4 regions of the Peribacillus sp. NPDC094092 genome follow, and region 3 is predicted to be linked to each of the others. Evidence: riboswitches for the same ligand, from Rfam matches in the RefSeq annotation. Region 3 holds a riboswitch; each other region holds the start of a gene.
What was found. Region 3 has a riboswitch for thiamine pyrophosphate ahead of thiC (phosphomethylpyrimidine synthase ThiC). Riboswitches for the same ligand answer to the same signal wherever they lie in the genome.
Positions count from the first base shown of each region.

Region 1: it holds a riboswitch for thiamine pyrophosphate, as region 3 does, so the genes downstream of both, ACQKNS_RS12065 (ABC transporter substrate-binding protein) here and thiC (phosphomethylpyrimidine synthase ThiC) in region 3, are expected to answer to the same signal.
Region 2: it holds a riboswitch for thiamine pyrophosphate, as region 3 does, so the genes downstream of both, tenA (thiaminase II) here and thiC (phosphomethylpyrimidine synthase ThiC) in region 3, are expected to answer to the same signal.
Region 4: it holds a riboswitch for thiamine pyrophosphate, as region 3 does, so the genes downstream of both, tenA (thiaminase II) here and thiC (phosphomethylpyrimidine synthase ThiC) in region 3, are expected to answer to the same signal.

Region 1 is NZ_JBNNUC010000002.1:636,354-641,270, reverse strand. It holds gene ACQKNS_RS12090 (NAD kinase) at 1-423, shown strand, start outside; gene ACQKNS_RS12085 (TatD family hydrolase) at 459-1,229, opposite strand; gene ACQKNS_RS12080 (ABC transporter ATP-binding protein) at 1,245-1,988, opposite strand; gene ACQKNS_RS12075 (ABC transporter permease) at 1,972-2,754, opposite strand; gene ACQKNS_RS12070 (thiamine-binding protein) at 2,751-3,035, opposite strand; gene ACQKNS_RS12065 (ABC transporter substrate-binding protein) at 3,047-4,042, opposite strand; TPP riboswitch at 4,177-4,286, opposite strand; gene ACQKNS_RS12060 (protein-glutamine gamma-glutamyltransferase) at 4,588-4,917, shown strand, end outside.
Region 2 is NZ_JBNNUC010000001.1:306,955-311,871, forward strand. It holds gene ACQKNS_RS01430 (energy-coupling factor transporter transmembrane component T family protein) at 1-743, opposite strand, end outside; gene ACQKNS_RS01435 (ABC transporter ATP-binding protein) at 744-2,204, opposite strand; gene ACQKNS_RS01440 (ECF transporter S component) at 2,217-2,801, opposite strand; gene tenA (thiaminase II) at 2,816-3,499, opposite strand; TPP riboswitch at 3,634-3,761, opposite strand; gene ACQKNS_RS01450 (SDR family NAD(P)-dependent oxidoreductase) at 3,886-4,632, opposite strand; gene ACQKNS_RS01455 (AMP-binding protein) at 4,686-4,917, opposite strand, start outside.
Region 3 is NZ_JBNNUC010000001.1:1,837,516-1,842,432, forward strand. It holds gene ACQKNS_RS08750 (hypothetical protein) at 1-116, shown strand, start outside; partial or broken gene ACQKNS_RS08755 (DUF3231 family protein) at 216-728, shown strand; gene ACQKNS_RS08760 (hypothetical protein) at 825-995, opposite strand; gene thiC (phosphomethylpyrimidine synthase ThiC) at 1,018-2,796, opposite strand; TPP riboswitch at 2,931-3,045, opposite strand; gene ACQKNS_RS08770 (HAD family hydrolase) at 3,161-3,949, opposite strand; gene ACQKNS_RS08775 (histidine phosphatase family protein) at 4,089-4,622, opposite strand; gene ACQKNS_RS08780 (hypothetical protein) at 4,850-4,917, opposite strand, start outside.
Region 4 is NZ_JBNNUC010000001.1:1,277,509-1,282,425, forward strand. It holds gene ACQKNS_RS06080 (N-acetyltransferase family protein) at 24-530, shown strand; gene ACQKNS_RS06085 (aspartyl-phosphate phosphatase Spo0E family protein) at 599-793, opposite strand; gene ACQKNS_RS06090 (Fur-regulated basic protein FbpA) at 1,048-1,236, opposite strand; SAM riboswitch class I at 1,412-1,515, opposite strand; TPP riboswitch at 1,673-1,778, shown strand; gene tenA (thiaminase II) at 1,868-2,557, shown strand; gene thiW (energy coupling factor transporter S component ThiW) at 2,573-3,094, shown strand; gene thiD (bifunctional hydroxymethylpyrimidine kinase/phosphomethylpyrimidine kinase) at 3,063-3,869, shown strand; gene thiM (hydroxyethylthiazole kinase) at 3,866-4,681, shown strand; gene thiE (thiamine phosphate synthase) at 4,662-4,917, shown strand, end outside.

The sequences.
Region 1 (4,917 bases), on a different contig from region 3:
ATCCGGTCTTCCATCACCAAAACGTTCATCATGGATATTTTCATTGATCAACTCCATTTTGAAACTTTTCGCGGTGACGGAATCATCATCGCGACTCCGACTGGAAGCACCGCCTATAATAAATCGGTCAATGGGGCCGTTGTCGATCCCCTCCTCCCTTGCTTTCAAGTGAGCGAGCTTGCTTCCATCAATAATAATAGCTATCGGACCCTAGGTTCCTCATTTATTTTAAGCGGTAATAAGACGTTGACCGTCCACCTTGAAGAAAACGGACCAAGCTATCCGATCATCGGAATGGACAATGAAGCACTAAGCATCAATCATGTCGAAAAGGTAAAGGTCCTGTTAAGCGGTAAAGTCATCAAGACCGTTAAGCTAAAAGATAATTCCTTTTGGGAAAAGGTTAAAAGGACGTTTCTTTGAACTAAAAAAGGTACCGGGTATGGTAACCGGTACCTTTATATATGATAAAAATCTTTCGTATTTTGATAAAGGATTTCATAGACATCCTCAATCGGCAATCCTTTTATCGAAGCAATCTGACGCACACTTTCATGCATCATGCCAGGATGGGTCCATTTCCCTTTGAAAACCCCTTCAAACGGCCATGGTCCATCCGTTTCAATCATCATCAGCTTAAGTGGGTAAGCCGAAACCAATTCCTGTATTTCCCTCTCATAACAAACATCAGGTGTAATCGAAATGCGGAAGCCCTTTTCTGCCATTCTTTCGACTGTCCGGATATCGCCTTTAAACCAATGAAAGTGTGCCTTTGTGATTTGATGCTTATCCAAAAGGTCGCAAACGATGGGTGCATCGTCATGGACGGCATGAAGGATAACCGGCTTTTCAACCTCTTTAGCCAAGGTCAGGAACCTTTCCAGTATCACTATATACGCTGAGTTATCCATATCGGGATTTTCCTGCCTTAAGTAATAGGGCAGCCCAACCTCGCCTATGGCAACCATATCTTGACGATGTTCCCGCATCCAGTTCAAAAGTTCGTTCACTTCTTCATCGCTTGGGAGGGGCTGCTCTGGATGAAAACCAAAGGCAGGCTTTATTCGTGAATCCTTGAGTGAGAGCTGATAATTGTTAATCGAAGAAGCCAAATTCATGGAAACAGACAGCAAGGATTCCATATGGACCTTTTCCATGTCAGTCAGAATCTGCTGCCGCTTAACAACATCATACCGGTCCAAATGGATATGACTGTCGATGATCCTCAAGTTCAATCGCCTCCTTTAAGTAGAAATAGTTGGCTTCAGTGCTGCATATAAATCTCTCTTCAAATGAAAAAATTCATCACTAAGAAGCTGTTCTTCACTTCTTGGCCTTGGAAATGGAATTTTCACTTCTTTGATGACAGCAGCCGGTTTTGCTGATAACACATAAATTCTATCTGAAAGGAAAACCGCTTCATCTATGCTATGCGTAACAAATAGCACCGACCTCCGATTTTCTTCCCAAACCGATAACAGCCATTTTTGCATTTGCAATCTTGTCAGTTCATCCAAGGCAGAAAAGGGTTCGTCCAGGCACATCAAGTCCTGTTGACTTAAGATACTCCGGATGAATGCGGCCCTTTGCTTCATGCCTCCTGATAATTCATGCGGATATGCTTTCTCGTACTCTTCTAATCCAGCTTTCATCAAAAGGGCTTTTGCCTTTTCTTTATCTCTGATTCCAGCAAGTTCACTTCCAAGCAAAACATTTTCCAATACCGTCCTCCAAGGTAGAAGCGAAGGCTGCTGAGGCATATAGCTGATATGGCCCTTTAAGCCATTAATCTTTTTACCATCCAGTGAAATGATGCCCTGATCTGGCTTCAGAATGCCGCCGATCAAATGGAACAATGTACTTTTACCGCTCCCCGATGGCCCAAGGATCGTGACAAATTCCCCATCATCCACATGGAAATTCATATTATCCAATATATTCTGTTTACCATCGAAAGAATAGGAGACGTCTTTAATTTCCAGCTTCATCCTTTTCGCCCTCCTTTCTCTTCCAAGAAATTAAGTATTTCTCCAGGAAGGTGATGATTCCAAAAAAGATCAGGCTCATTCCCATGATGATGAAAATGGCAACAAACACCCGATCTGTCCTGAACGCAGAGGAAGCGAGGGTCATATAAACACCAATCCCCGATTTTGCCCCAAGCCATTCCGAAATAACCGCACCCATTACACTATAGGTGGCCGAAATTTTCAGGCCGGAGAAAATGAACGGGACCGAGTGAGGGAGTTCCAGCTTCCAAAATAGCTGGTTTTTTCCCGCTCCCATCATCTTGAAATAATGCTTAAGTTCGTAGGGTGTCTGGCGAAAACCGTCCAATGATGCAACCGCAACCGGAAAAAAACATACAAGCGAAATCACTATTAACTTAGGCAGCATGCCAAAGCCAAACCAGATCACCAAGAGCGGCGCCAAAACAATGATCGGTATATTTTGTGATAGTATGAGCAGTGGATAAACAGCGTCCTTCACACCTGGAAATAGGTGTAAGATTGCCGCTATCAATAAGCCGATGCAGCTTCCAATAAAAAAACCCGACAACGCAAGCTCGGTTGTGGATATAAGGTGTCCGAAAAGATTGCCGGACGACTCAATTCCTTCAATGAAAATGGCAGATGGAGCGGGAAGCAGCCATTCTTCGACTTTCAATAAGACTGTCACTGACTCCCATACTATCAGCAACAATAATAAAAGAAAGAAGGGAGCCCCCTTCTTCCAAATTCCCCTTCCGATCATGCCCGATATTTCTCCGTTAACGTATCCATCGTAATCCCGCTTGGCTGATATAATATTTTCACTTGGGAAATGACATTCGGCGATCCTATTTCAATCATTCTTACATTCATTTTTTCTATCACGGCAAAAAGTTCGGAAAGCTCACCCTCCATTGTCGTTTCAAGCGGGTGAACCTCATACTTGACACCTGATTCTTCAATGATCTTGATTGCTTCATCGACCATTGGGATGACATTTTCCCCTTTAGGGATAATCTGTATACTAATTAATGAGTTGGCCATTGCATTTCCTCCTATTTTGGTAAAAATTCATTGGTAAATGCCTTTTCAGGATCGAAATCACCTTCAAGAAGCTTATTTTCAATCATCCAATCACTGTAATTCTTCCAAATTTCAAGCTTTTGTTCACCCCATCGCGGAGCATCATCCTGATACTTGTCTGCAAGCCACTCCTGGCTTTTCTTCACCAGTTTTGCATCAAGATCCGGTGCAGCCTTTGTTAACATGTCTGCTGCATCAGCAGGATTCTTGATCGCAAACTGGTACCCTTTCGATGCTGCATGAACGAATGCTTTAACAGTCTCGGGATCTTCTTTTATCATCTTTTCATTCGTAGTCAATACAGGCGTATAGTAATCAAGTTTATCAGAGTATTCGGTTAAGTAAACCATATTAAGCTTCTCATTTCGCAATTCAGCCTCAATGCCTGTCCATCCATAATAAATCCAGGCAAAATCTATATCCCTTTTAACCGAAGTGAAAAAATCCGTGTCTCCTGTATTGACTATATCCACTTTATTTACATCCGCATTTTCTTTTTTCATGAGTGAATCCATGATGGCCTTTTCAACCGGAGATCCCCAGCCACCATACGTTTTCCCTTCAAAATCCTTGGGAGTTTTAATGTTCTTTGCTTCAGGGGAAGCGAATCCCGAGGTATTATGCTGGATGACGGCAGCTACCGAAACAATTGGCACACCCTGCACACGGGCCTGCGTTATGCCCTCCTGGTAACTGACGCCAAATTCAGATTTTCCTGAAGCGACAAGCTTATCAGCTCCTGCTTCACCTGGCATGATAATTTCCACATCAAGACCTTGTTCTTTAAAATAACCTTTTTCCTTGGCTACATACAATCCTGTATGGTTTGTATTCGGTGTCCAATCGAGCACGACCGATACTTTTTTTAATTCTTCATTTTTAGATGCTTCTTCTTTTTCATTCGTTCCGCCTGCACCGCATCCAGCCAAAAGGAACAACGAAGTTAACAGTGGCAAGAATTTATTCAAGTCATTATCCTCCTACACATCATATAAGATCCATATGCCGGAACCATATCGGGGCTCCAGGGTTCATTCAAATACTGGATAAATAAGCAAAAAACGCCCGAAGGTGAATTCGGACGTTAACATATAAAACAGAAAGTCAGTCATAATATGTTCCCTCCGCTGGCATCATCCAGATCAGGTTCAAAGAGTCAGCATCTAAAGGATGCAATCTCAGCCAGCAGTACCGGCCCCCCTACATTTCTCGCACATATGAACTTTTCTCTCCCATTATATCAATTCATGGGGAAAAAGGAATACTAATTTGCTTCTTCTCGCTAATTGGAAAGGTATTCCAGTCATCTAGGATATCCAGCAAAACATCTTTTGCGATGAAAGCAAAAAACTTCTGCCCACTTTTCATTCCAATCATTCTCGGCTGCAAAGGCGCTGAAACGTTCCAAATAGTCACTTCCTTGCTGGCATTCATATAATGAGCATTATGTAGACATTTTTGTTTACCCGTTTTATTAACCGTTCATTTAAATAAGCAAAAGGTGGATATGATCATGATAAAGATTAATCACAAATGGTTAGATGTCAGTCAAATCCAACCAGGAATAGCACCTGCTAAATCGCTTGAAATTGTTCAATCGCTGGCGGAGGATTCGAACGTTTTTGAATACCGGAACTTTGGAGAGTTTAATTTCGAGATACAACTGCGAAACCGAGTCATTGCGGCAGCCATTGCGTTGGATAAAAGTGATGCAGAATTTTCCACACTTGAGGAATCGGAATCCAATAAACAATATTGGCGCCTTTCAAAGGATGGCACCTTTACCCTTCAGCCAGGGGTTCTCCCTCATGCTGCACTCCTTGACATTTTCATAAATGGAAGG
Region 2 (4,917 bases), 1.5 Mb from region 3:
TAAAAGCCGGCCAACAGCAGGATGATAAAATACAAAATGAAACCATGGTCCTTTTTTGAAAACCCAAATTCATAATAGTATGTTCGATCCCGAGTGTCTGTAAATCGCTTTGCCTCCATCGCAACCGCGATTCGGTGAGCACGTCTGATGCTTCCGGATAACAACGGTATGGAATAGGCTTTCATTTTAAAATATACCGTTCTTATCCCTTTTCCCCTTTCGAAACCGCGTACCTTCATCGCGTTTCGTATCGTTTGGAACTCCTCCATCATGATGGGAATCAGCCTTAATGCCGCCATGAAACTATAGGCATATTTCGGTTTAAGCTTAACTTGCTGCATTAACGAATAAAACAAGTTCACCGGCCTCGTCGTCAAGGAAAAAGTTAAACCAAGGGCCGCAAAGAACAACGCTCGAAAGCCCACCAATAATCCCCTCATGAAGCTTTCCTCCGTAATCGAAATGAGGCCCCACTCAAACCAGAGCGTCTCACCTTGCCCGAATAATATCATTGCTGAAGAGGTGGATATAAAAATGAAACAAAAGGGAATCGACAAAAGTAAGATTCGTTTTATCGAATGCCCGGTAAAAAACAAAAATAAAAGTAATACGCCAATGGTGATATTCATCATATAATTCAGGTCATGTATGAATAACGCCACGATGCATAACACAATCAGTACACCAAGTTTAAGGCTTGGATTAATTCCATGGAGCCATGTTTCTGCATTTGAAACATTCATCTACATGACACTCCTTTTAACTTTGGTCTCCAATAATCCTGATTGCGCAATCTTTTCATCACTAATTACGTTTCCGTCCTTAACCGTCCAGACCCTGGTTGCAAAGTTTTTTGAAATTTGATCATCATGAGTTACCATGATCACTGTTATTCCACGCCTTCGATATTCCTCAAACCATTCCAGTAAAGCAAAGGTATTTTTCGAATCTTGGCCAAAGGTTGGCTCATCAAGAAGAATGATTTTTTTGTCTATTACGATTGAGGCGGCTACGCTTAAGCGACGCTTTTGACCCATTGATAATTGAAACGGATGTTTATCCCGATGCGCCTCAAGGCGGAACACTTTAAGCAATGAGCGGACTCTCTCATCTATTTCTTGTTGCGGCCTTTTGTCCATTCGCAATGAATAGGCAATCTCTTCGTATACAGTATTTGCAACGAACTGAAACTCAGGATTTTGAAACACAAACGTCATATGATCCGTTGGTTTTTTCACCCTATTAATGGGGGTCCCCAATAATTCATACTTACCATTCGTTTTTATGAACTGCATAAGTGCATGCAAAAGAGTACTCTTCCCCGCGCCATTTTCTCCCCTGATAACAATCCATTCCCCTGAATGAACCTTCAGCTCTTTAACCTTGATTTTTTCCTCTTTATTCCGAAAACCGCTAAATCCTTGCACATGCATAAGGAGTGAACCATCTGTAAATTGTTCACGAATGGGTGCATAATTCTGTAAATATTCATCCCAAACACCAGGGAACCAAATTCCATGTTCTTTCATTTCATTTTTATATCGTGAAAGAATGGTGTCTCTCGGACCATCAGCCATAATTTGGCCTTCATCATTAAAAAGCACGATTCGTTCGATGAATTCTAAAACATGGTCGATTTTATGTTCGACGATAATAACCGTTTTGTCTCGTCCGACTTCCTTCAATAAGTCCCAGATTTCTTTTGTTCCTTCCGGATCAAGCATGGCGGTCGGTTCATCTAAAAATATCACTTCTGGTTCAAGGGCCAATACTGAAGCGATTGCCAGACGCTGTTTCATTCCGCCTGATAATGTTTCTATACTTGTATGGCCCAGGTTCAATCCTACATTACGGATATGATTTTGGATCTTCTCTCTCATTTCTTCCCTAGGGACGGAAAGATTCTCAAGTACGAAGGCAATTTCCTCATCGGCATATGGCATGCAAAACTGACTATCAGGGTCTTGAAAAACATATCCCCATGAAGAAGGGCATTTCAATTTCTCCGCTTTCATCGGTACTTCGATGGAATTCGGAATCAATCCGCTTAACACTTGCAAAAGTGTGGATTTACCACATCCAGATGGTCCCAACAATAACACTTTCTCCCCTTTATCAAACGATAAGGATAGATCCTTGAATAACAAAGATTCGTCACCGGGAAATTTCATTCTTAACTTCTCAACTGAAACGATTGGTTCCATGGCCCTCAACCTCTACTTTTGATCCAGTTCTGCATAATCTTTACTTGTAACCGGGCGAACAAGATTGGTTACTCCTGTTGCTTCCAGAACTTTGACTAGATAATAGGCAATCACACCTGCAAAGAATATGGAACCCACAAACCTCGCTATCATGAACAACAAAAGATTCCAAGTAGAAAGCGCACCTATTTCCCCGTATGCAAAATCCATTAGTACTGATGCAAGGCAGGAAGCTACCGCAGCTAAAACAGCCACCGACATATTGAATTTTTTATATTTGAACGCCATGAACACCAGTTCCGCGAACAAACCTTGTACCACCCCATATAACAGTACGGTCAGCCCCCAAGGAGAACCTAGAAAGAATTCCCCGGAAGCTGCAGCAATCTCCGCCAAAAGTGCCACACCCGGTTTCCGTAAAATTAAAAAGGCGACGGGGCCAGCTATAAACCACATTCCATAAATAAGTTGGTCCAAATGTAATCCTAATGGTTTAACGGAATAATAAATCGAACCCCAAAGGATGTAAACGATTCCGAATGCTACCGCAATCACGATCGTGACTAATATATCCGTTAATTTCAATCCTTTTTTCATTATTTCATTCTCCTTTATACTTCTAGTTTTTCTTGATGCACTGGCCATGTCTCTAAACGATAAGCCATTTCCCAAAAAGAGTATTCATATTGGCTGCTTAGGATAAAATGCTCTTTCATCCTTTCCTTATCTTCCTCTGTTACTTTTTCAGCAATCTCATCAAGCCTCGTAATTTGTTCTTCCACCAAAGTGCGGAACCACTCTCCTCCGTACGCCGCTATCCATTCTTGATAAATCGGCTCTTCAGGTGTGCATCCTTGCAGCCTTTCGCCTATTTCATAATACAGCCAGTAACACGGCAAGATAGCTGCAATAACATCCCCTAAATGTCCCGAATAAGCTGCACGATACATATGGGAGGTATAGGCGTACGCAGTCGGGGCGGGTTTGAAATTTTCCCTTTCCTCTTTTGTGATGCCTAATCTCTCAGAAAAATTCTCATGAAGCTTCAACTCCGCTTCATATGTTCCTTGTGCATGGCCGGCAAGCCTGCTTGTTGTATGTAAATCTGTAGCTTTGACTGCCCCTAGAGCTTGAACTCTAGCAAAATGAGATAAATAATAGGCATCTTGCATGACATAAAAACGGAAACATTCCAATGGCAATGTACCATCTCCTATTCCTGCAACAAACGGGTGATTAAAACTAGCTTCCCAAATATGATCAACTTCACGACGGATTTCCTCTGAAAACTTCATGTCCATTACCTCCAAATTGTATTTTTCAATGAATCTTAAAGAAAAAAAACTTTTATCACCCCTTTTTTTGCAAACAAAAAACCACTTTCTTTAACGTAAGAAAGTGGTTGTACTTGAAAAAATACAGAAAAGTATTGTTCCAGACCCCACTTCCCTACGCTGGTATAAACCAGATCAGGTTCTAAGGGTCTTAAAGTCATCTTTAATCTCAGCTTCTGCGGTAAAATCAACTTTTACCAATAAAGCACCCCTAGTGGTACAAATTGTATATTTAATTTCCATTTGCCTTTATATTAACACGATAAATCCAATTGTCAAACGTATTAGAAAAAGTTTTCACCTTAATTTTTTAGATCCAGTCTTGCATAAACACCTAACTTGATTGATTAAACCATTGTTAATCCACCATTTACGGAAAGAGTTTGCCCCGTAATATACCCTGCATCTTCCGAAACGAAATAGGCAACAGCACTGGCAATGTCCTCTGGTTGTGCTAACCGACGAAATGGAATCGCTTTTTCCAAGGCACCTGCTATACCTTCATTATAAGAGCCTATTTCTTGAAATAGGGGCGTATCAGCAGGACCTGGCGCAATACAATTTATGTTGAGTTTGTGACGTGCCATTTCTCTTGCTATCGTTTTTGTGAAGGCAATCACCCCTCCCTTTGCAGCCGAATAAACTGCCTCTCCACTTGATCCTACTCTAGCTGCATCGGATGCAATATTCACTACCTTTCCGTAACCATTTTCAATCATGAGAGGTAAAATTTCCTTGCAAGCATGGATCTGCCCAAGTAAATTAATATCGATAATCCTTTTCCAAGTGCTAGGATCACTTTTTAAAAAAGGTTCCACCTTATCCCAGCCAGCATTATTAACCAATATATCTATTCTTCGATAATGGTTCACTGATTCTTCAACGGCTTTTTTAACACTTTCTAATTTCGTTACATCACAATGGACCGCTCTTGCTTCAAAGCCCGACTTTTCGATTAAAGAAACCGTTTCCTCAGCATTTTTATGATTTATATCCGCCACGATGATGTTAAAATTTCGAGAAGCCAATTTTTTTGCAATCTCCCTGCCAATTCCGCTTCCGGCACCTGTAATAAATGCTATTTTTTTATTCATCTTAGTCCCCCTCCACTTACAACATTTAGTAAATATGGATATAGTTAAGCTGCTTATATATTGTCGATTATCTTTTCATTTATCATTTCCCGGAGCCGGAATTTCTGAATTTTCCCGCTTGCCGTACGGGGAAAATCATCCATTATTTCTAGAAATTCAGGCCAATATTGTTTGGCCAAACCCTTTTCCGAGAGAAATTCCTGCATGGACTCCATCGTGATCGGACTCTTCCCCGTTTTCATGCTGATACATGCACATGCTTTTTCCTGAAGACGGGAATCTGGA
Region 3 (4,917 bases):
ATGACACGGAAGAAAAGAAAATCCATGTCGTAACATTTCAAGTTACTGACACGGATAGGAATGAAATGCTCTGTGATGAATGTTATCAAGAATGGCTACAAGGAATAAAAGGTTAAACCTAAAAGCCATCTATCTTTTCAATCAACAACGATGCATACATGGATGAATTGAGGGTAACTTAAATGCGTTGAATAGAGAAATTTAGGAGGATGGGTATGGGGTTTTTAAGCGGTAATCCGAAAGAAGAGCCTATGCATTACGGAGAAGCATTTGGAACATGGGCATTTTTAACAACTACAAAAGGCTTTATTGCCTGTCATTAAACTATGCTTAATCATACTGGTGGAGACAAGGATTTGCATAAATTACTTGTTGAAGTGATCAATCAAGGGAAACAGGAACATGACCAACTTGAATCATTATTAAAAGAAAATAACGTAGGACTGCCTCCGTCACCACCTGAAAGGCCTAAAGCTAATTTGGAGGATATTCCTGGAGGGGCACGTTTTCAAGATCCTGAAATCTCTGCTTCAGTATCAATCGATATAAATGCAGGATTAGTTGCTTGCAGCCAAATCATGGGTCAATGCATCCGCGAAGATATTGCACAGATGTTCGCACAATTCCATACCAATAAAGCTGCAATGGGTGCTGACTTCCTAAGATTGAATAAGGAAAAAGGATGGCTTGTCCCTCCTCCTCTTCATATTAATAAAACAAGCATGTAAATAGTAATGAAATATCCCCCAATCATGGTGACATTGTGATTGATGCCCAACATGATTAAGGGATTAATTTCGATAATGAAGACGATTACGGAATCACTACCATTGCAGGCTTTCAATTAAGTGGCACTTTATACATTGTTGACTATAATCAGTTTTTACAAATTCATGATTACAATTCTCGCGAAAAATGTTCAGCTCCCTTTTCAGCTGTTCCAATTGAGCTTCCAACTGTTTCATTTCAACTTTTATTTGGATTACCCGATTCATCGAATTCTCCCTCTCGTCGGAATCATTGATAGATTTCCCCGTCCGTTTTCCTGAATTCATCCGCTTTTTCTTTCAGACCTTCATCGATTACCGAATCAAAACCCAGACCCTTTTCCTTCGCCAAATCACGGATATCCTGGGAAATCCTCATACTGCAGAATTTCGGGCCGCACATTGAACAGAAATGGGCTGTTTTGGCACCCTCTGCCGGAAGTGTTTCATCATGATATTCAACCGCCCTTTCAGGATCGAGGGAAAGATTGAATTGATCTCTCCAACGAAATTCGAATCTAGCCTTTGAAAGGGCATCATCCCGCTTTCTTGCCTGCGGATGGCCTTTAGCAAGATCTGCTGCATGGGCCGCAATTTTATAAGTAATGACCCCTACACGAACATCTTCTTTATTCGGAAGTCCCAGATGCTCTTTCGGTGTCACATAACACAGCATGGCAGTTCCAAACCATCCAATCATGGCAGCACCAATCGCAGAAGTGATATGATCGTATCCAGGAGCTATATCCGTTGTCAATGGTCCCAGGGTATAGAATGGTGCTTCTTGACAGACTTCAAGCTGCTTATCCATATTTTCTTTAATCAAATGCATCGGTACGTGACCGGGTCCCTCCACCATGACTTGAACATCGTGCTTCCAAGCAATCTTCGTCAATTCCCCAAGTGTCTCCAATTCAGCAAATTGAGCCTCATCGTTTGCATCTGCAATGGATCCAGGACGGAGGCCGTCACCTAATGAGAATGAGACATCATACGCCTTCATGATTTCACAAATCTCTTCAAAGTGGGTATAGAGAAAACTTTCTTGGTGGTGGGCCAAGCACCATTGTGCCATGATCGAGCCCCCTCGGGACACGATTCCCGTAACTCGTTTTGCTGTCATGGGAATGTAACGCAAAAGCACACCGGCGTGTATGGTGAAGTAATCGACACCTTGCTCAGCCTGCTCGATTAATGTATCCCGGAAAACTTCCCAATTTAAATCTTCCGCGACTCCATTCACTTTTTCCAATGCTTGATAGATCGGAACCGTCCCGACTGGCACAGGTGAATTCCTGATAATCCATTCCCGTGTCGTGTGAATGTTCTTTCCGGTGGAAAGATCCATTATATTGTCTGCACCCCAACGTGTAGCCCAAGTCATTTTCTCCACTTCAGCTTCGATCGATGAACTAACAGCGGAATTTCCTATATTCGCATTTATTTTCACATGAAAATTACGCCCGATGATCATGGGCTCACTTTCAGGATGGTTAATATTTGCCGGAATGATCGCCCGCCCGCTAGCTACCTCTTCTCTTACGAACTCAGGGGTAACATTTTCCCTGATCGAAATGAACTCCATTTCCGGGGTAATGATACCTTTTCGGGCATAATGGAGCTGGGTTACGTTTTTCCCTTTCACTGCACGCAATGGTTTTCTTTTCAATCCCGGAAAAACTTCTGCTTTGGTTTGTGACTCTTTTTTATACCCGTTATCTTCGGGCTTTATTTCACGTCCTTCATACTCTTCAACATCTTCCCTTTCAAGGACCCAGCTTCGTCTAATCGGGGCAAGACCTTTACGAATATCAATGGGATATTCTGAATCCGTATAAAAACCGCTTGTGTCATAAACTCGTAAAGGCGGATTCTCCTCTTCGCCGAATGACCCTGTAGTCGGACTTAGCTTAATCTCACGCATAGGTACTTTAATATCGGGTCTAGATCCCTCAACATACACTTTTTTACTCCCGGCAAAGCTGGACATGATTGAAACGTTCATGTCATTTACTGAATTACTCATCATGATTTCATTTCTCCTTTTTAAGTTATTTAAAAAGGACAAAATCCAATCCATTTCGCACGAAAAAGCCAGATCTCCTATTTAAGACCTGGCTAACGTTAGTATGGCTACAGAAATGACCAATTGAAATGTCATTGTTTAGTAGATTCTAACTTCCCCACGCTGGTATGAACCAGATCAGGTCCTGAGGGTTAAGAAGCTAAAGCGCTTCTCTCTCAGCCCAACTTTTATTGGACACCCCTAGTCTGAATAATTTAATTGATTACAGGGTTACTATATCTCACCCTTTTCATTCTGTAAATAATTTGAAAGACCTAATATTTTCATTACAATTCTCCAAAATTTGTTATTTGGAGAGGACCGTCATTTAATTCCTCAGGTTCTCAATGATTGGGTAAAGCTCCTCTAAATGCTTGATTTCATAGGTTGGAATCACTTCATTCCGTTCCTTATCATGGCGATTTATCCAAACCGACTTTATGCCTACGCGTGATGCTCCAAGGATATCGGTCATTAAATTATCTCCGACCATCAATACTTCATCCTTACCAAGCTCCATGATTTCCAAAGCATGCTCAAAAATGGAGGCATCCGGTTTACCTCGTCCAAATGCGCCTGAAATCACGATTTGGTCGAAATAAGGAACCAGTTCAGGCGTAATTTCAAGTTTGGTATTTTGCAGTTCAGGAGATCCATTCGTAAGCAATAGCAATTTATATTTCCCTTTTAATTCATCCAGAACACGGAATGTTTCTTCATAGATAAATGGTTTTTTGCGCCTCTCGGCAGGGAAACGTTCTGCCAGTTCAAGCCCAAATTCCGGGTCATCGATCCCTAATGCCAATAACCCTTTCGTCCACGCTTCTTTCCGATAACCTGGTGCAATCCCGGCCATCTTTCGGAATTCATCATGATCATCCCGAAAATTACCCCATAGTCCCTCAAATGGGTTGATTCCGATCATTTGTGTGAATGCATATGTATCGTAAGAAGAATAAAGCTCGCGCGCTTCCTTCCGCACCGCTTCTTCAAACTCCTCGACATTCAGATCATATTTCTCCTTGGCCACTTCACATGTGGCCACAAAAGCCTCTTTTACACTTTTCTGATCCCATAGTAATGTATCATCTAAATCAAAAAAAACTGCCTTCAGCAAAATGTCCACCCCTCTTTCCCTATTATTGAATTCGTAAAAATTATACTATTACAATAATAAACCACAACCAATAAAAAAAGAATAACTATTCGGAAAATGCCTTACCCTTTCTGGTGGGAAACCCGATATTTTCCTTTTATCACCTTTCAAATACATAAAGCTTTCCATTACTGGCAATCTTGAATTTTGGACCGGTGAACCCCCGTCGTATCAGCTCTTTCCTCATATATACCATGAGGGCGGCATGACTCACGATCAGAACATCCCTTTCTCCCTTTGCTAAGACTTCATCCAATACTTTATTGATCCTTCGCTCTGCAATCTTAATTTCCGCCCTTGTCTGCTTGTTGATTACCGAGCAGCAGCGAATCCAGATGGCCCAAAGGATGAACGGCAGCTTAACTTTTCCTTTAAGTGGGGGGGAGGGAATTTCCCGCAGCTCCTCCATACGATGAACCGTACCTGGATAGATATGTTCCGCTGTCTTGACAGCTCTCGACATATCACTGCTATAGCATTCCTGCCATTCTTCCACACCAAATAAAGTCGTTCCGTAAATGATATCCGCTGCATCATAATCCTCGAACCATTGCTTCATATCATCCGCCGTCACCGGTCTCCCAGTGGGAAATTCATGTGCCACCTTAAAATGCCGTACCAAACCAATTTTCATATCTTCTCCTTTTTATCTTTTAACATATACATTTCACTTTCTAGTAAAAGCCCTTATCAATATATTACCCTATGTAAACCCATAAAAAAATGTATGTTGAAACCATAAAAACCTACTGATCCCTAGACAATGTGTATGTTAAAAATCTTACGGATTGTGTCCCTATAAGCATTTGATTATGATAGCATCGAAAAAAAGAGAAAGCATTTCGCCTTCTCCTGTTTGGTTTATTCCATGAATTGAAGTTCCGTTATCGTACATCTTTTCCTGAATTTATATTTTCCGCTCAAATCAC
Region 4 (4,917 bases), 560 kb from region 3:
AATGATAGTTAGGAGTTTAAATCATGGAAGAGCACATAGAGTTTAGAGAGGCAGAACTATCTGATCTACCCAGAATTGTTGAAATATATAATTCGACAATTGCGTCAAGAATGGTCACGGCAGATACTGAGCCTGTATCCGTCCAATCGAGGGTTAAATGGTTTGAGGAACATCATTTAGAAAGTAGACCGCTATTTATCATTACTATAGAAGGGAAAACTGCTGGATGGATGAGCTTTCAATCCTTCTATGGCCGGCCGGCATATAATTCCACTGCCGAAATCAGCATTTATATTGATGATTATTTCCGGGGAAAAGGAATCGGACAAATTTCGATTCAAAAGGCTATTGAATTGAGTCCAAAATTAGGTGTTAAGACTCTATTGGGTTTCATTTTCGCGCACAATACACCAAGCCTAAAGCTTTTTTCCAAATTCGGGTTTGAAGAATGGGCACATTTACCTCAAGTTGCCGAGCTGGATGGGATTGAGCGGGATTTGGTCATTCTTGGTAAACGTGTCGATATTTAATATTATTCTTTTGAGCTATTGCCTTGAGCAGTAGCTTTTTAATCTTAATCGAGGGCGAATTGGCTCATTTAAAAATACCTATATACTTTCTGGAGGGGAAAATGTTCGGCATCTCTTTTACTTGTTAACGCATTTAATAGTGTATCCAATTCTTGACTGGCTTGAACAGTCAGCAGACTTGATAAGCCGTAAATTGCTGCCAAGTTGATCATTTCTTTTCTCTTCTCTTCTACTTTTTCTATAGTTACCTTACGGCAAGGCATTATATAGTCACCTCCTAATTATTCAATATTTTTACACTTTCATCATAATGAAACCACTAGTTAAAATCAACTATTTTTCAGAAAATAAATGTGTTATTTTAAAGGTTAAATGTGACAAAATGACTATTAAATTCTATAATTATGTATATTTAGTGTCATTTTCTATCAAACGCAAAAAAAGCATCCACTAGTGTAGACTGCGAATGCTTACATCATATCCCTTATCCAAGAACCCAAAATATAGTCATCGTTTACTATGTCATCCATTCGGAAGGTGACTCGGTATTAGGTCTATTTATAACAACCTTATATTCATCTTCAAGTACTTTTAATGGGGCATCATAAAGGTGCCTTTCATCAGAGGTTTTGTATACTCCATTGGCCAATAACTCTTCAATAAGCTTTGCCTTCCTCTGTTCAATCCTCTTAAATAATTCTGCCATGTAAATGGCTCCTTTCCTAGTCATCCTAGAGCCTGCTTCTAGTAGCTAAACTTTATCAACTTGTTAGATTTTCACCAAATTATATATACCTTTTCTATTATGTCACTAAACGTTATTTCCCAAAAATAAAAGCCCCTTCTAATTCAAGAAGAGGCTGACAGTGTCCGTACGGCTCTTCTTATCTTCCAAGCATATGCTTGTTGGATTTAGCACAGTTCCCAAACGGGTCCGCTGCCGAGGTTTCTTTGGGCCAAGTCCCTCCACCTCTCTGGATAAGAAATCGATATATAAATGATGTAGACATGATTTTATCCTAATAACCATCAAAAGTCAATTACCTGGTTCTCCCTTTTTCCTGGACATTAAGGGGTCCCTCTTTCAAATACAGGTTGCATTTTCTTGTCTTTCTGATATGATGTCAGTAATTACATACAATTCACACCACTAGGGGAGTCTTTTTTTAAGACTGAGATGGAATTAGTTCCGGACCCTTTGAACCTGAACCGGCTCATACCGGCGGAGGGAAGTGGATGATATCGTCCATTTTCAGACTATATCCATCTACCCCGTTCCGAATTCAGGAACGGGTTTTTTTCATTAACAAGGGATCCATTCTAAAGGAGGATGAACAATGGAGAATGTTAAATTAGAAAGATTCAGTGATAGACTGCATGCACGGTCAAAAGAGATTTGGAAAAGGAACCATTCACATCCCTTTGTCCAGGCAATTGGAAATGGTACGCTTCCTGAAAAGAAATTTGCTTATTACCTGAAGCAGGACTATATCTATCTCATGGATTATTCCAAGCTGTTTGCTTTAGGTGTCATCAAAGCACATAACATCGAAACCATGGCAAAGTTTGCGAGCATTTTAAATGAAACCCTTCAAGTGGAAATGGATATTCATCGGCATTATGCTTCCGAATTCGGGATCAGTTCCAAGGAATTGGAAGAAACAGAACCCACTCCAACCACTCTAGCCTATACAGGATACATGCTAAATGCAGCTCAGCATGGGACTTTGGCAGACTTGATCGCCTGTCTCCTGCCCTGCGCTTGGGATTATTATGAAATCGGTTTGCTATTAAAAGAACAAAATGGGGCAGCATTGGAAAACAATCGCTACGCAGATTGGATAAGATCCTATTCATCTCCTGAATTCGGGGAAGCACACAAATGGCTGATCGCTTTGTTGGAGGAATTGACGGAAGGCATGCCAGAAACAGAACTTCTTAGATTAGAAAAGCACTTTTTGGTTACTTCCCGATATGAATATTTATTCTGGGATATGGTTCAAAATGAACAGGATTGGCCGCTGTAGGTCGTTGGCATGATGATGAATCCTATCAAGAAACTGACATTGACTGCCATGATCACGGCTATAACGACACTGACCAGTTCATTTATTTTCATCCCTGCAGGTTTTGCAAAAGTCTTTCCCATTCAGCATCTGGCAAATGTCCTGACGGCCGTTCTATTGGGGCCAGCTTATGCTGTAACACAAGCTTTTTTAGTTTCCATCATTAGAAACATGTCTGGTACCGGTTCAATTTTTGCTTTTCCCGGCAGCATGATCGGTGCACTATTGGCTGCCATCCTTTATCGAAAAACACAAAGCTTAAAATTCGCCTGTTTAGGTGAAGTGATCGGGACCGGCATTCTCGGTTCCCTAGCCTGTTATCCACTTGCCCTCCTCCTATTGGGGGAAAAAGCGGCTCTTTTTGGTTTTTTACCGGCTTTTATGCTCAGTTCATTCACTGGGGCGATTTTAGCTTTCATATTACTTAAAATACTTCTAAAAAATAATTATATGAAGGGGTTTTTTTATGAAAACAGCATTAACCATCGCAGGCTCTGATTCAGGGGGCGGTGCTGGAATACAGGCGGATTTAAAAACATTTTCTGCACATGGTGTCTTTGGGATGTCTGCCATCACAGCCGTAACCGCACAAAACACAATGGAAGTCCGTTCAGTGCAGCCAATTGAAACAGCAATCATATCTGATCAAATTGCAGCGATCTTTGAAGATATTCCTGTCGATGCAGTAAAAATAGGCATGCTTGGATCAAAAGAAATCGTGGAAACAGTCGCTGCTTCCCTTAGAAACTTCATGCCTTCCATCATTATTCTTGACCCTGTCATGATTTCCAAAAGCGGCCACCATTTGCTCGACGAAAAGGCTGTCTCTGCCTTAAAAGTGGATTTGCTCCCGATTGCAACACTTGTAACCCCAAATGTACCGGAAGCGGAAGTACTTACTGGCTTGTCGATTCGAACGGAACAAGATTTCCACAAGGCATGCATGTCCATACAAGAAATGGGGCCAAAGGCCGTTTTACTTAAAGGAGGCCACGCAGCAGGTAATCCAAATGACCTTTTTTATGATGGCACTGACTTCCATTGGATCGAGGGAGAGCGCATTCATACAAAAAACACTCATGGCACTGGCTGTACCCTATCATCCGCCATTACATCAAACCTGGCAAATGGGCTGCCCTTGCAAGTGTCTATCGAAAAGGCCAAGACCTATATTTCTGAAGCGATACGCAATAGCTTTTCAATCGGTAAAGGTCATGGACCTGTCCATCATTTTCATTCATTTTCAAAAAAAGAACGGAGTGAATTAATATGAAGGTTTCTGCAGCCGATTTATTCGTGAAGGTAAAAGAAAGAAAACCACTCATTCACCAAATCACCAACTTTGTTACGGTCAACGACTGTGCAAATGCCACCCTTGCCATCGGTGGTTCACCAGTAATGACTTCGAGCCCAAGAGAAGTGGCGGATATGGTCAAATTAGCGGATGCATTGGTCTTGAATTTCGGTACGATCGATGATAAAGCCTTGGAAGCAATGGAGATTGCCGGAAAGACGGCAAATGACCTGGATATCCCGGTCATTTTGGACCCTGTGGGAGTTGGTGCCACCCCCTATCGTACAGAGCAGGTCAAGGTGCTCCTTAGTAAGGTTTCTTTCCAAATCATTCGCGGGAATGCGAGTGAGATTCTATCATTGATGGGTGGGGATACCGTTACACGCGGGGTGGATTCGGAGGAACTAGCGATTAGCAATGCAGAACTGGCTACACGGGCAGCAAATAAATTGAATAGTATCGTCGTGGTCAGCGGAGCTAAGGATGCGGTCAGCGATGGAAAACATACGTCCGTCATTGACAATGGGAACCTCCTTTTAACTAATGTTACAGGTACCGGTTGCATGTCCACCGCTCTTATCGGCACTTTTTCCGGAGTCACCGACGATTTCTATTCTGCGGCAATCGCCGGTATCTCCACTATGAGCATTTCAGGGGAACTAGCTGCTGCAAACCTTCAAAAAGATGAAGGAACAGGGACGTTTCGTGTGCGATTAATTGATGCAATATCAAGAATGGATAAGGAAATCTGGATGCATGAGGTGAAAATACATGAAGAAGTCCCAAATTGATTTAAGCCTGTATTTAGTTACGGAAGAGTCTCTAGCATTAGAGGAATTGACCAGAATCATTGCAGAATCGGTTTCAGGAGGTGTCTCGATCGTACAACTTAGAGAGAAAAACAATTCCTCCCTTTCCTTTTATAAAAAAGCTTCTGCATTAAAACAGTTATTGAATGAACTGTCCATTCCCCTGATCATCAACGACCGGGTGGATATAGCACTTGCGGTTGCAGCGGATGGGATTC